3 regions of the Pseudomonas gebzensis genome follow, and region 3 is predicted to be linked to each of the others. Evidence: predicted binding sites of a transcription regulator. Region 3 holds the regulator's gene; each other region holds the start of a gene.
What was found. The regulator sigma-54, encoded in region 3, starts transcription at its own class of promoters, with help from an activator protein. The targets are predictions, from matches to a motif close to ANTGGCATNNANNTTGCTNT.
Positions count from the first base shown of each region.

Region 1: glnK (P-II family nitrogen regulator) is a predicted target of sigma-54. The motif match lies at 3,091-3,110, and genes of this name have one in related genera.
Region 2: flgB (flagellar basal body rod protein FlgB) is a predicted target of sigma-54. The motif match lies at 3,304-3,323, and genes of this name have one in related genera.

Region 1 is NZ_JAXQNS010000011.1:10,645-15,143, reverse strand. It holds gene SJI00_RS18935 (HAD family hydrolase) at 1-328, shown strand, start outside; gene sutA (dormancy-specific transcriptional regulator SutA) at 379-699, opposite strand; gene SJI00_RS18925 (ammonium transporter) at 1,205-2,536, opposite strand; gene glnK (P-II family nitrogen regulator) at 2,585-2,923, opposite strand; gene SJI00_RS18915 (accessory factor UbiK family protein) at 3,298-3,567, shown strand; gene mgtA (magnesium-translocating P-type ATPase) at 4,450-4,499, shown strand, end outside.
Region 2 is NZ_JAXQNS010000001.1:424,882-429,380, reverse strand. It holds gene SJI00_RS01995 (hypothetical protein) at 1-108, opposite strand, end outside; gene flgE (flagellar hook protein FlgE) at 353-1,672, opposite strand; gene SJI00_RS01985 (flagellar hook assembly protein FlgD) at 1,702-2,394, opposite strand; gene flgC (flagellar basal body rod protein FlgC) at 2,408-2,848, opposite strand; gene flgB (flagellar basal body rod protein FlgB) at 2,851-3,258, opposite strand; gene cheR (protein-glutamate O-methyltransferase CheR) at 3,844-4,499, opposite strand, start outside.
Region 3 is NZ_JAXQNS010000005.1:136,859-141,357, reverse strand. It holds gene lptB (LPS export ABC transporter ATP-binding protein) at 1-408, shown strand, start outside; gene SJI00_RS11520 (RNA polymerase factor sigma-54) at 585-2,078, shown strand; gene hpf (ribosome hibernation-promoting factor, HPF/YfiA family) at 2,155-2,463, shown strand; gene ptsN (PTS IIA-like nitrogen regulatory protein PtsN) at 2,476-2,940, shown strand; gene rapZ (RNase adapter RapZ) at 2,943-3,797, shown strand; gene SJI00_RS11500 (HPr family phosphocarrier protein) at 3,818-4,090, shown strand; gene SJI00_RS11495 (ZIP family metal transporter) at 4,122-4,499, opposite strand, start outside.

The DNA.
Region 1 (4,499 bases), on a different contig from region 3:
CCTGGGCGTGGTCACCAATGGCAACGCCGACGTGCGCCGCCTGGGGTTGGCGGACTACTTCGACTTCGCCCTGTGCGCCGAAGACGTTGGCATCGGCAAACCTGACCCTGCACCCTTCCTTGAAGCGCTTCGGCGCAGCGCTGTGTCGGCGGCAGCCGCGGTGCACGTGGGCGATCATCCGCGTGACGACATCGCCGGTGCGCAGCGCGCAGGTTTGAAGGCGGTGTGGTTCAACCCGCAGGGCAAGGACTGGGCAGGCGAGGCGGCACCCGATGCGCAGATTCAGTGTTTGTCGCAATTGCCGGGTGTGCTCGCGCGCTGGAACTGACAGGCACAAAAAAGCCCGCAGCGACGGCGGGCTTTCAGCTGTAGCGCCACTCAGATAGGGCGGCTGCCGTACTTGTTGTCCGGCTTCTTGGGCGGGTCGGCGACCACATTGGCCTCGACTTCCTGCACCTTGCCGCCACGGGAGAGAAACTCTTCCATGGCGCGGGCCAGTGCATCGCGCTCTTTCTGCTTGGCTTCCATGCTCGGCATTTCTTCTGCCGTCACGGCCTTGGACTTGCCCTTGGCAGCAGGTGCCGGGCTATCGTCTTCGGCTGCATCTTCTGCACCGTCATCGGCGGCGGTTTCAAGGCCATCATCAGCCTCGTCGTCGCCTGCTTCCAATTCGTCGTTTTCCAGATCGTCGTCGCTCATGTTCTACCTCATGACTTGCGAAAAGCAGATTTAGTTGGTTTTTTCGCCTGTTGTCGCCGTAGACCGGCGAGCATCAGAAATAATTCCCGGCAGTGTGAGTCGATGCTGCCAGTCAGCGTTGCGCTTGGGCGGTGAGCCTTCACGCGCGGTCGGTCGCAGATGCACCACCTCCGGCACGTCATGCAACCGCCGTCTGTGGGTGAGTCGCCAGAGGCCTGGGTCCTGCAATGGCATGGGGCGTGCGAGCCTTGCTTTCAGCCCCTGCCGCACCCTGTGCATGACCGCGCCTGTTCAACCACTGCCCACGTCGCCGAGGAGGCGAAACGCAGTGTGGCGCGCATTCTAGCGCGCCCGCAGAAAAAGCAAAGCTCCCTGAATGCTCTGCTGTGTGTAAGTTTTTGCACCAGGGAAGCATTGCCAGGGATGCAGGGATTGTCAGCGTGCTTTGTTGAACACGCAGACAAAAAAAAGCCCGGCGAACCGGGCAGTGATTACAGCGTCGCGGTCAGAGGTTATAGCCGCGCTCGTTGTGTTGAGCCAGGTCGAGACCGACCGCCTCTTCTTCTTCATTGACCCGCAGGCCCATCAGCACATCCAGCACCTTGAGAATCACGTAGGTGACGATCGCGGTGTAGATGACCGTGAACAGAACGCCCTTGGTTTGTACCCAGACCTGCGCGGCGATGTCGGTCACGGCGCCGAAGCCGCCCAGGGCCGGTGCGGCGAACACACCGGTCAAAATGGCTCCGACGATCCCGCCAATGCCGTGCACCCCGAATGCATCGAGCGAATCGTCATAGCCCAGCTTGCGCTTGAGGCTGGTGGCGCAGAAGTAGCAGATCACGCCCGACGCCAGACCGATCGCCAGCGCGCCCATCGGGCCCACCGTGCCGGCTGCCGGGGTGATGGCCACCAGGCCAGCGACCACGCCAGAAGCGATACCCAGAGCGCTGGGTTTACCGTGGCCGATCCACTCGGCGAACATCCAGCCCAGTGCCGCTGCAGCGGTCGCGATCTGGGTGACCAGCATGGCCATGCCGGCAGTGCCGTTGGCTGCTGCGGCAGAACCTGCGTTGAAGCCGAACCAGCCGATCCACAGCATGGCGGCGCCAATCAGGGTGTAGCCCAGGTTGTGCGGCGCCATTGGCGTGGTCGGGTAGCCTTTGCGCTTGCCCAGCACCAGGCAGCAGATCAGGCCGGCGACACCCGCATTGATGTGCACCACGGTGCCACCGGCGAAGTCCAGCACACCCCAGTCCCACATCAGCGCACCGTCACCGCTCCACACCATGTGCGCGATCGGCGCGTAGACCAGGGTGAACCAGATGGCCATGAACACCAGCATGGCCGAGAATTTCATGCGCTCGGCGAAAGCACCGACGATCAACGCTGGGGTGATGATGGCGAAGGTCATCTGGAAGGTGATGAACACCGCTTCGGGGAACAGCGCCGCAGCCGACGTCAGGCTGTCGGGCGTTACGCCGTTGAGGAATGCCTTGGAGAGCCCGCCGACGAAGCTGTGCAGGTTGGTCACGCCCTTCTCCATGCCGCTGGTGTCGAACGCCAGGCTGTAGCCGTAGATCATCCACAGCAGGCTGATCAGACCGGTGATGGCAAAGCACTGCATCATTACCGAGAGCACGTTCTTCGAGCGCACCATGCCGCCGTAGAACAAGGCCAGGCCAGGGATGGTCATGAACAGCACCAGGGCGGTTGCCGTGAGCATCCAGGCGGTGTCACCGGAGTTGAGAACCGGGGCGGTTTCGTCTGCCAAGGCAAGGCCTGGCAGGACGAGAGGCAATAGGGCGCCAAGCCCTGCGATCTGACGCAGAGTCATGTTGTTTTCTCCTGGGGCGTTGGGGTTTGCTGAGGCGGTGGTGCGGTGTCAGATCGCGTCGGTATCGGTTTCGCCGGTACGGATGCGGATCGCCTGCTCCAGATTGACTACGAAGATCTTGCCGTCACCGATCTTGCCGGTGTTGGCGGCCTTGGTGATGGCTTCAATGACACGGTCCAGGTCCTTGTCGTCGATGGCGACATCGATCTTGACCTTGGGCAGGAAGTCGACGACGTATTCGGCGCCGCGATACAGCTCGGTATGGCCTTTCTGCCGACCGAAGCCTTTGACTTCAGTGACGGTGATGCCTTGCACGCCGATTTCCGACAGCGACTCACGGACGTCGTCCAACTTGAACGGCTTGATGATGGCAGTGACTAGTTTCATGCAACTCTCTCCCGATTTGGTGGACTTGCCCCAGGAAAACAAACCCGTCTCAAGTCTAAGCGCAGCGCCTGGCTTTGTAACGCGTCGTAAGCGGCGTCCGGTCTGCTGTCGATCCACCGGCCAATTGCCCGTCTGCGGGGCCGATTCAGTGCCTGTCGCCTGAACACGTAGCAGAAAGCTTGCCAATTTCCTGGAGCCCTCGATTTAGAAGCGTTGAAGAGGGTTCGCCGGACTCGGGCCAGAGGCCATCATCCAGCGCATGCACAAGTGCAGTGCACGCGCTTACCCCCTTGTGCGCGAAAACTGTGCACGGCAGGGCTGCCCAGGCTGCGTGTTACACTCGCGCACTCATTCCCTTGACGGACCGCTCGATCATGCTCGCGCCCAAAGCTTTCCTCGATGCGCTCAGCGACCAGGCTTCGCGCCTGTTCAGCGGCGATGCCTCTCAACCCCGCGCCGAAATCGAGAGCCAGTTCAAGGCACTGATGCAGGGCGCGTTCAGCAAACTGGATCTCGTCAGCCGAGACGAATTCGACAGCCAGATGGTAGTGCTCGCGCGCACGCGCGCTCGACTGGAAGCCCTCGAGCAGCAAGTGGCCGACCTCGAAGCGCGCATGGCGCCGGCTGCGCCAACGCAAGACTGAACACCCCCTCCCCCAGCGTCGCGCGACTTGGCGCGACGGTGCCTATAGCCTGTAATTGCTATCCGGTAATCTTTCCTACAGTTTTTTAGGAAGCTTAAATAGATGAAAATTAATTAAAGTGCGGACTTCGGGTTGACGCGCATACTCCCTATTAACTAAAGTTCGCTCGCTTCGCCAGCGAGGCGTTTTTTCATTACTTGAAGAGTTCAATGGACACAGTCAATAGACGCAGCCTGGCTGTTGCACGTCGCAACGGCCAGGCATTCAAACAAGCATTCCGATCTCGACACTCAGGTCGGGTGAGTCGCGCCAGGGCCTAGGGCTCCGCCGTCGCTTGCCTGCACCGGTATCAGACCGGGTGGAGGCAAGCCCATGCACCTCACTTTCTGCGTACCTTCGTGGTTTCGCGCCCGTCAGCCGGCGCCGCCTACCCCTGTCCGAGCCCCGGACCTTCTACCCTCTAGCTCAACGCTGACCCCGCGCTGCCGGCTGTATGCCGTGTGGCATCGCGCACACCCGCATTGCCCCCCGCAGCTGCAATGGCAGCAACTCGACAGTGAGGAACCGCCCAGTCAGTGGTATGGCCTTCGGCTGTCGTGCTGAGTTCGCCTCACACTCAAGCTGAAACTTCACATTCAAACAACACATACTTTTCACAATGAAAAGTGTGCGAACTCTTGTCGCCTTAAATAACTTAACGAGATAGATATTCATGGAAATTCCGAGTAGTAAGTTCGCCGCCTTTCAGGTTCTCGACACCCGGCCGCGAGCACTCAATCGTCGAACATTCCAACTTCATCGTTCAACCGTGTCGAGACCGGCCTGTGCATCAGGATGATCCACAGCGCTGTCTCGTCGCCTCCTGTCACAGGAGTACAGTCAATGACCGTCAAAGACCGCACCCCCGCCTCCCCGAAGCTGTCCATGCGTGC
Region 2 (4,499 bases), on a different contig from region 3:
GCGGCCGGTGAGCTTGCTCTGCCAGAGCTGGAACGGCGCGGGGGCAGCGTCGATCGCAGTGTGCGCGAGCAGCAGGAGCAGTGCGCTGAGGGTGAGGCGTTTGTGCATGGGAGCGATCCGGCGTGTTAGAGGGGATGCACCTGCGAAGATCGGGCTGCCTGGGTTGCCAAGGCTGCGCCTTGGATCGCGGCTGGAGCCGCTCCTACAGCGCGCGTACCGCCACCAGGCTACGCCCTGGGGAGCGACTCCACCGCCAAGGGCCACAGCGCCGCCCTGCATCGGCCCACCCGATCTCACGCAAAGAGGCGGCCCGACAACGATCCGTCCGGCCGCCTGTCAGCAGATCACCTCATCAGGTCATCTGAATGAGGGTCTGCAAGATGGTGCTTTCGGTGGACACGGTCTTGGCGTTGGCCTGGTAGTTGCTCTGCGCCTTGATCAGGTTCACCAGCTCGCCCGTCAGGTCGACGTTGGAGTCTTCCAGCGAACCGCCTGCCATCTTGCCGAAGGTGCCGGTGTCCGGCTCGCCGACCACGGGCACGCCCGACCCGTACGACTCTTTCCAGGCGGTGCCACCAACCGGGGTCAGGCCCTGAACGTTGGCGAAGCTGGCCAATGCTACCTGGCCAATGACCTTGTCGCGGCCGTTGGTGAAGTTGGCGAACATGATGCCGCTCTGGTCCACGGTCAAGCCGGTCAGCTCGCCGGTGGAGTACCCGTCCTGGCTCTTGGCGGTCGTTGCCGAGGCAGCGTTGTACTGCGTGGTCGCCAGCATATCCAGGCTCACACCCTTGGCACTGGCGGTCGCACCGTTGCTGACCCAGTCACCGGTTGCAGTCTTCTGACCGGGCACCCAGCTGGTCATCTGGAAGGTCTTGTCAGCTGCGATGCTCATGCCACCGGCGACCGGGCCCGCGTTCATCGAAGCGGTATCGAGCGAACCATCGGACTTGAACTGCAAGGTGTTGACCAACGGTGTGGTGTTGGTCGGATCGGCCGGGTTGCGACCGTTGACCGTGCTGTACATGGTCCAGCTGTTGCTGGCCGTGTCGCGCACAAAATACTGGTTCAGCTGGTGCAGGTTGCCCTGGCTGTCGTACAGGTCGGTGTTGAAGGTGTGGTTGTAGCTGTCGACGTTGGCCGGATCGAACGGCGTCACTTTCGGCGTGGTGGCGGTGGAGTTGAGGTTGAGGGTCTCGCTCACCTTGGAAGTCGGCTTGGGCGCCAGGTTGGCGGTGTCGATCTTCAGGTCAGCCAGGGCGCCGCGCACCACATTGCCGTCTTCATCGACCGGGTAGCCTTGCAGCTTGGCCCCGGAGGCATTGACGACCATGCCGTCTTTGTCGCTATAGAAAGCACCCGCGCGGGTATAGATGCGCGAGCCATTGTCGTTCATGGCGAAGAAACCGTTGCCGTCGATGGCCAGGTCCAGGCTTTTGCCGGTGCCCACGATGTTGCCGGTGGTGAACATCTGCGACACCGCATCGGTACGCACACCGCTGCCGACCTGGGTGCGGCCGCTGGTACCGCGCACCGAAGCGGCGTACTGGTCAGCGAACTCGGCGCGCGAGGACTTGAAGCCGGTAGTGGCCGAGTTGGCAATGTTGTTGCCGGTGACGTTGAGGGCCTTGTTGGCTGCGTACAGCCCGCTCAGTCCGATATTGAAAGACATGTATTCACTCCTGCCGACGGGGTCGGCCCTCAGATTCCGATCATTTGGACTTTCGACAGGGCCACACTGCCCATGCCTGCCAGGTTCAACATCATTTCGCCGCCATTGGTGCCCATGGTCACGCTGTTGACCTGGGCTGGCAGATTGGTGGTCATGGCCGTGGACGTGCCTTTGATGTCTGCTGTGGCCTTGAACGTGTACACGCCCGACGCTACCGCCTCGCCCTGGTTGTCCAGGCCATCCCAGGTGAAGTCGGCCACACCGCCTGCGCGGCTACCCATGTCGACGCTGCGCACCAGATCGCCCGAAGCGTTGTACACATCCACCTGGACCGCAGCACTGGAGCCGCTGAGGTTGACCGAGCCTTTGAGATCTTTGCCGGCATCGAGGCTGGCCTTGTCGGTCTGCACCACCACGTTGCGCCCCACCAGGGAAGACGCCTGCAGCGCAGTGGACGATTGGAAGCCCTGAAGAATGCTGTTCACCGAGCCATTGAGCGTCTGGATCCCTTCAAGGCTGCTGAACTGCGCCAGCTGGGCGACGAACTCGCCGTTGTCCTGCGGATCGAGCGGGTTCTGATGCTGCATCTGAGTGGCCAGCAGCTTGAGGAACGCGTCCTTGCCCAAGGCACTGCCGGCCGCGCCGGTGTTGCTCTTGGTGCTGTCGGTCTGCTGCTGCAGTGAAGTGAGGTAGGCCGGGCCGGTTGCGTTAGTCGTCGTCATGTCGATTTCCTGATCACTGACCCAGCGTCAGCACTTTCTGCATCATGGTCTTGGCCGTGTTCATCAACTCGGCGTTGGTCTGGAACGAGCGGCTGGCCGAAATCATGTCGGCCATTTCCTGCACCACGTTGACGTTCGGGTAGTAGACGTAGCCGTCTTTGTTCGCCGCCGGATGGCTGGGCTCGTAACGGGCCTGCAGCTCGCTCTGGTCCTCGACGATACCTTTGACCTGCACGCCCTGCCCGGCCTGGCCCTGGTCCTCGAACAGCGATTGGCCGGTGCCGCTTGCCTGCTCGAAGGTGGTGGCGAACACCGGGTGGCGGGCGCGGTAGGTCTGATCGATGCTCGACGAGACGGTCTCGGCGTTGGCGATGTTCGAGGCGACGGTGTTGAGGCGGGTGTTCTGCGCGCTCATGCCGCTGCCGGCAATGTTGAAGACGTTGGCAAGGGACATGGTCACTCTCCTCGCAGGGCCGATACCAGCCCTTTGAACTTGCTGTTGAGCAGCGTGAAGCTGGCCTGGAAGTCGAGGGCGTTCTGCGCGTAGTTGGATTGCTCCATCTGCGCATCGACGGTGTTCTGGTCAATCGACGGCTGGGTCGGAATCCGGTACTTGAGCGCTTCATCGCCGCCAGACAAGCCCTCGGCTTCGATGTGCCGGCCGTTGGTGCGATTCAGGGCAAAATTGCCGTTGTTCTGCTTCTGCGCCTCGGCGGCGAGCACCGATGAGAAATCCAGGTCGCGCGCTTTGTAGTTGGGGGTGTCGGCGTTGGTGATGTTGTTGGCCAACACCTCAGCGCGTTGGGCGCGAAAATTCATCGCCTGCTGATGAATGCCGAGCGCCTTGTCGAAGTTGATGCTCATATCAGGAAACCTGCGAGGGTTGGCCGAAGATCGTATGAGCCAGAGATAGCAAGGGTTGTGCCAGAGTGGCAAAAGCCTTGAGAACCATAGGGTTACAGCAGGTCGCTCGCTGCCGGCTTGCCAGAAAAGCGGCAAAAGCCTGCCGGCTCGGCGGCAGAAGGCGGCAAATCCACGGTTAATCGGTCGGCAGGGGCCAGGTGCATAGCGGATTTTTGACGGCACTGGTGCCATGCGCGATCGACCTGTCCGGCCGTCTCCCACAGGCTGCCGCGGCTCCGGCCCATTCTGTAAGAGCGAGCGTGCTCGCGATGGACGTCAACGATGACGCGAACGCCCGGCGGAACGCGGTGCCTGGGCTTTTTTCGCGAGCTGCGGGCCGAGTGAACTGCCGCGGCTCAAGCCACGCCGTATGAGCGAGCGTGCTCGCGATGGACGTCAACGATGGACGCGAACGCCCGGCGGAACGCGGTGCCTGGGCGTTTTTCGCGAGCGAGCTCGATCCTACGGATGCGTTCCACTTCATCACGCGCCATGGCGGGTCGCGCAGAGCGGGTTCGCTCCCTGAGCACCAGGGGGCACCGTGGTTTATTTGGCCTGGTAGATGATGCCCGGGCTGCATTGCACCATCTGGTAGTGATCCGGCAACCCGTTCAGCGCTTCGGAGGCGCCGAGGAACAGGTAGCCGCCCGGCTTCAAGGTGCCGTGGATGCGCATCAGGATGTCCTTCTTCACCTGGGCGGAGAAGTAGATCAGCACATTGCGGCAGAACACCACGTCGAACTTGCCCAGCGCGGCATAGCTGTCGAGCAGGTTGAACGAGCGGAACTCGACGCGGCTGCGAATCGGCGGCTTGACCGCAAAGCGCCCTGCCCCTTTGCTGTCGAAGTAGCGCTGCAGGCGATCTGGCGACAGGCCGCGGGCAATGGCCAGGCTGTCGTATTCGCCGGTGCGGCAGTTGTTCAGCATCAGGCTGGACAAGTCGGTGGCCACGATCTGCGAACCCATTTTCAACTGGCCCAGGTTGCTGCGCTCGAACTCATCGATGGTCATCGACAGCGAATACGGCTCCTGGCCCGACGAACACGCCGCCGACCAGATGCGCAGTCGCTGCCCGGGATTGTTCTTGATGAACTCGGGAATGACCCGGTTCTTCATCACTTCAAAAGGGTAGCTGTCGCGAAACCACAGGGTTTCGTTGGTGGTCATGGCATCGACCACTTGCTCGCGCAGGCCGCTGCGCG
Region 3 (4,499 bases):
AAGGAGCTCGACAGCGAAGGCCGGCGCCAGGCACTGGAAAGCCTGCTGCAGGAATTCCACATCAGCCACATCCGCGACAACCTGGGCATGAGCCTGTCGGGCGGGGAGCGCCGCCGGGTCGAAATCGCCCGCGCGCTGGCGACCGCGCCGAAGTTCATCCTGCTCGATGAACCCTTCGCGGGTGTCGACCCGATCTCGGTCGGCGACATCAAGCAGATCATCCATCACCTCAAGGCCAAGGGGATCGGCGTACTCATCACCGACCACAACGTGCGTGAGACGCTCGACATCTGCGAAACGGCCTACATCGTCAACGACGGCCAGTTGATTGCCGAAGGCGACTCGGCCACCATCCTGGCCAACGACCTGGTGAAAGAGGTCTACCTGGGGCACGAGTTCCGACTCTGACCCCGGCGGCGGTGCCACGAGTGATGCCTCGATGGCGAGGCAGCGCTTTATTTGCTGCACCGCCCTAGGCAAACGCTCCAGTTTCAGGCATATAACTTGCTTAAAATTGGCGCCGAGGCGCCCTCGTGTAGTGGATGGCGCGTGTGCGCCGGCGAACAAGGTAATCAGCCCCAGCCATGAAACCATCGCTCGTCCTAAAAATGGGCCAGCAACTGACGATGACCCCGCAGTTGCAACAGGCCATTCGTCTGCTCCAGCTCTCCACCCTGGACCTCCAGCAGGAAATCCAGGAGGCCCTGGAATCCAACCCGATGCTCGAGCGCCAGGAAGAAGGCGAGGACTTCGACAACAACGATCCGATGGCCGACAACGCCGAGAACACGCCGGCCGCCGAGCCCCAGGACACCTCCTTCCAGGAAACTGCCGCCACGGTCGAGAACCTCGAAGAGGGTGACTGGGGCGAGCGCATTCCCAATGAATTGCCCGTCGACACCGCCTGGGAAGATATCTACCAGACCAGCGCCAGCAGCCTGCCCAGCAACGATGACGACGAGTGGGACTTCACCACCCGCACGTCCGCCGGGGAAAGCCTGCAGAGCCATCTGCTCTGGCAGCTGAACCTGGTGCCGATGTCGGACGTCGATCGCATGATCGCGGTGACCCTCATCGACAGCATCAACCCCCAGGGCTACCTGGAGGATTCCCTCGAAGAGATCTGCGCAGGCTTCGATCCCGAGCTCGACATCGAGTTGGACGAAGTGCACGCCGTACTGCACCGCATTCAGCAGTTCGAGCCGGCCGGGGTTGGCGCGGCAAGCCTGGGTGAGTGCTTGCTGCTGCAGTTGCGCCAGTTGCCTGCCAGTACTCCGTGGATGGCTGAGGCGCAGCGCCTGGTCAGCGACTTCATCGACCTGCTCGGCGGGCGTGACTACAGCCAGTTGATGCGGCGCATGAAGCTCAAGGAAGATGAGCTGCGCCAGGTGATCGAACTGGTCCAGACGCTCAACCCGCGGCCGGGCTCACAGATCGAATCCAGCGAACCGGAATATGTGGTTCCGGACGTCATCGTGCGCAAGGACAACGAACGCTGGCTGGTGGAGCTGAACCAGGAAGCCGTACCGCGCCTGCGCGTCAACGCCCAGTACGCAGGCTTCGTGCGCCGCGCCGATACCAGCGCCGACAACACGTTCATGCGCAATCAGTTGCAAGAAGCGCGCTGGTTCATCAAGAGCCTGCAGAGCCGCAACGAGACCCTGATGAAGGTCGCCACCCAGATCGTCGAACACCAGCGCGGTTTCCTCGACTTGGGTGACGAGGCCATGAAGCCCTTGGTGCTTCACGACATCGCCGAAGCAGTCGGCATGCACGAGTCGACCATTTCGCGGGTGACCACACAGAAATACATGCATACCCCGCGCGGTATCTACGAGCTCAAGTACTTCTTTTCCAGCCACGTCAGCACGGCCGAAGGGGGGGAATGCTCGTCCACGGCAATCCGCGCCATCATCAAGAAACTGGTGGCGGCGGAAAATCAGAAAAAGCCATTGAGTGACAGCAAGATCGCTGGTTTACTGGAGGCACAAGGCATCCAGGTAGCACGTCGTACGGTCGCCAAGTATCGCGAGTCGTTGGGCATTGCTCCCTCCAGCGAACGCAAGCGGCTCATGTAGCCCCTGGGTGTGCCACAGCGTTTCAGTGGCAGGTGCAAAACCTGCTTCTTTATGCACGGCAATAAGGAGAAGCTGTATGCAAGTCAACATCAGTGGACACCATGTAGAAGTCACCCCACCCCTGCGCGCTTATGTGGACGATAAACTCAAACGTCTGGAAGGTCATTTCGACAAGATCACCAACGTGCAGGTCATCATGAAAGTCGAGAAGCTGCAGCAGAAAGTCGAAGCGACCCTGCAGATTCCTGGTGGTGAAGTGGTTGCCAACGCAGAACACGAAGACATGTATGCAGCGATCGACGCCTTGGCCGACAAGCTTGATCGCCAACTGAAAAAACACAAGGAAAAACAGCAAAGCCTGCTGCAAGGCGCAGCGGCCCGCTGACCCCCCTCATCCATGATCCGACTCGAAACCATTCTGACCCCCGGCCGCTCGCTTGTGAGCGTGCCGGGCGGCAGCAAGAAGCGCGCCCTTGAAAAAGTCGCTACCCTCATCGCCGATCAGGTGCCAGAACTGGAGATGCAAGACATCTTCGAAAAGCTGGTCGCCCGTGAGAAATTAGGCTCAACCGGTTTCGGTAACGGTATTGCCATCCCCCATTGCCGACTGCCCGGCTGCACCGCGCCGGTCAGCGCCTTGCTGCACCTCGATTCACCGATCGATTACGACGCCATCGACGGCGCGCCCGTAGACCTGTTGTTCGTGTTGCTGGTCCCGGAAGCGGCTACCGACGCCCACCTCGAACTCCTGCGCCAGATCGCCAGCATGCTCGACCGCAAGGACGTGCGCGAACGCCTGCGCAAGGCGGCCGACAGCAAGGCCCTGTACCAGGTTGTCCTGGACGTTCAGAACGAGTCCTGACCATGCGCCTGATAATCGTCAGCGGTCGCTCCGGCTCCGGCAAGAGCACCGCCCTGGATGTGCTTGAAGACCACGGTTACTACTGCATCGACAACCTGCCCGCCGGCCTGCTGCCGCAGCTGGCAGAGAATGTGCTGCTCAATACCGAATTGCAGCAGCCCAGGGTTGCGGTCTCCATCGATGCGCGCAACTTGCCCGGCCATCTGCCTCGCTTCCCCGAGCTGCTGGAGGATGCGCGGTCCAAGCATATCCAGTGCGATGTGCTGTACCTGGACGCAGACGAAGACATCCTGCTCAAGCGTTTCTCGGAAACCCGTCGTCGCCATCCGTTGACCAATGCCAATCGCTCGCTGGCCGAAGCGATTCGCGTCGAGAGCGAACTGCTCAACCCGATCATCGACCTGGCTGACCTGAAGATCGACACCAGCAACCTCAACCTGTACCAGCTGCGCGACACCCTCAAGCTGCGCCTGCTCAACCAGCCAGAGCCCGGCACCGCATTTCTGGTCGAGTCGTTCGGCTTCAAGCGCGGGATGCCAGTTGATGCCGACTTGGTGTTTGACGTGCGTTGCCTGCCCAACCCTTACTGGAAATGCGAACTGCGCGAGCATTCCGGGCTCGAGCAGCCGGTCATTGACTACTTGGCAGCGCAGCCGGATGTCGAGGAAATGTTCCAGGACATCTCCAGCTACCTGCTCAAATGGCTGCCCCGCTTTGCCGCGAGCAACCGTGCGTATGTCACCATCGCGATCGGTTGTACCGGCGGCCACCACCGTTCGGTGTACATCACCGAGCGCCTGGGCGTGCTGCTGCAGCAATCCCTGAAAAACGTCCAGGTTCGCCACCGCGACCTCTAGCCCACAGGATCCACCCGCCAATGCCCGCCCGTGAAATCACCATCGTCAACAAGCTGGGCCTGCACGCCCGCGCAGCTGCCAAGTTCGTGGGTGTGGCCGGGCGTTTTCCCTGTCAGGTCAAGGTTGGCCGTGCCCCCGACAAACTGGTGGACGGCAAGAGCATCATGGCGGTGATGATGCTGGCTGCTGGCAAAGGCACCCAGGTGCACCTGTTTACCGAAGGCGAGCACGACGATGTCGCGCTGGCAGCGCTGGTCGAACTGATCGAGAACAAATTCGACGAAGGCGAGTAAACGCCCGCCCCTGCCCTCAATGTCCTGACAGTCAGGACATTGCCGTGTCCATCACCATCATCAGACAGAAGCCAATGCACAGGCCCAGGCTGGCCAGCCGGTGGTGCCCGTTGCTGCGCGACTCCGGAATGATCTCCTGTGTGACCACCAGCAGCATCGCCCCCGCCGCACAGGCAAGGCCCAATGGCAGCAGCAACTCGGCAACGTTCACCAGCCAGGCACAGATCACCGCCGCGACCGGCTCGACCAGCCCTGATGCCGCGCCAATCAGGAATGCCCTGAACCGCGACATGCCAGCACCGGCCAGCACCAGCGCAATCACCAATCCCTCGGGGACGTCCTGCAAGGCGATGCCCATGGCCAGGCTATCGGCATCTGGCATGCCGCCCCCTGCCGACACCCCGATGGC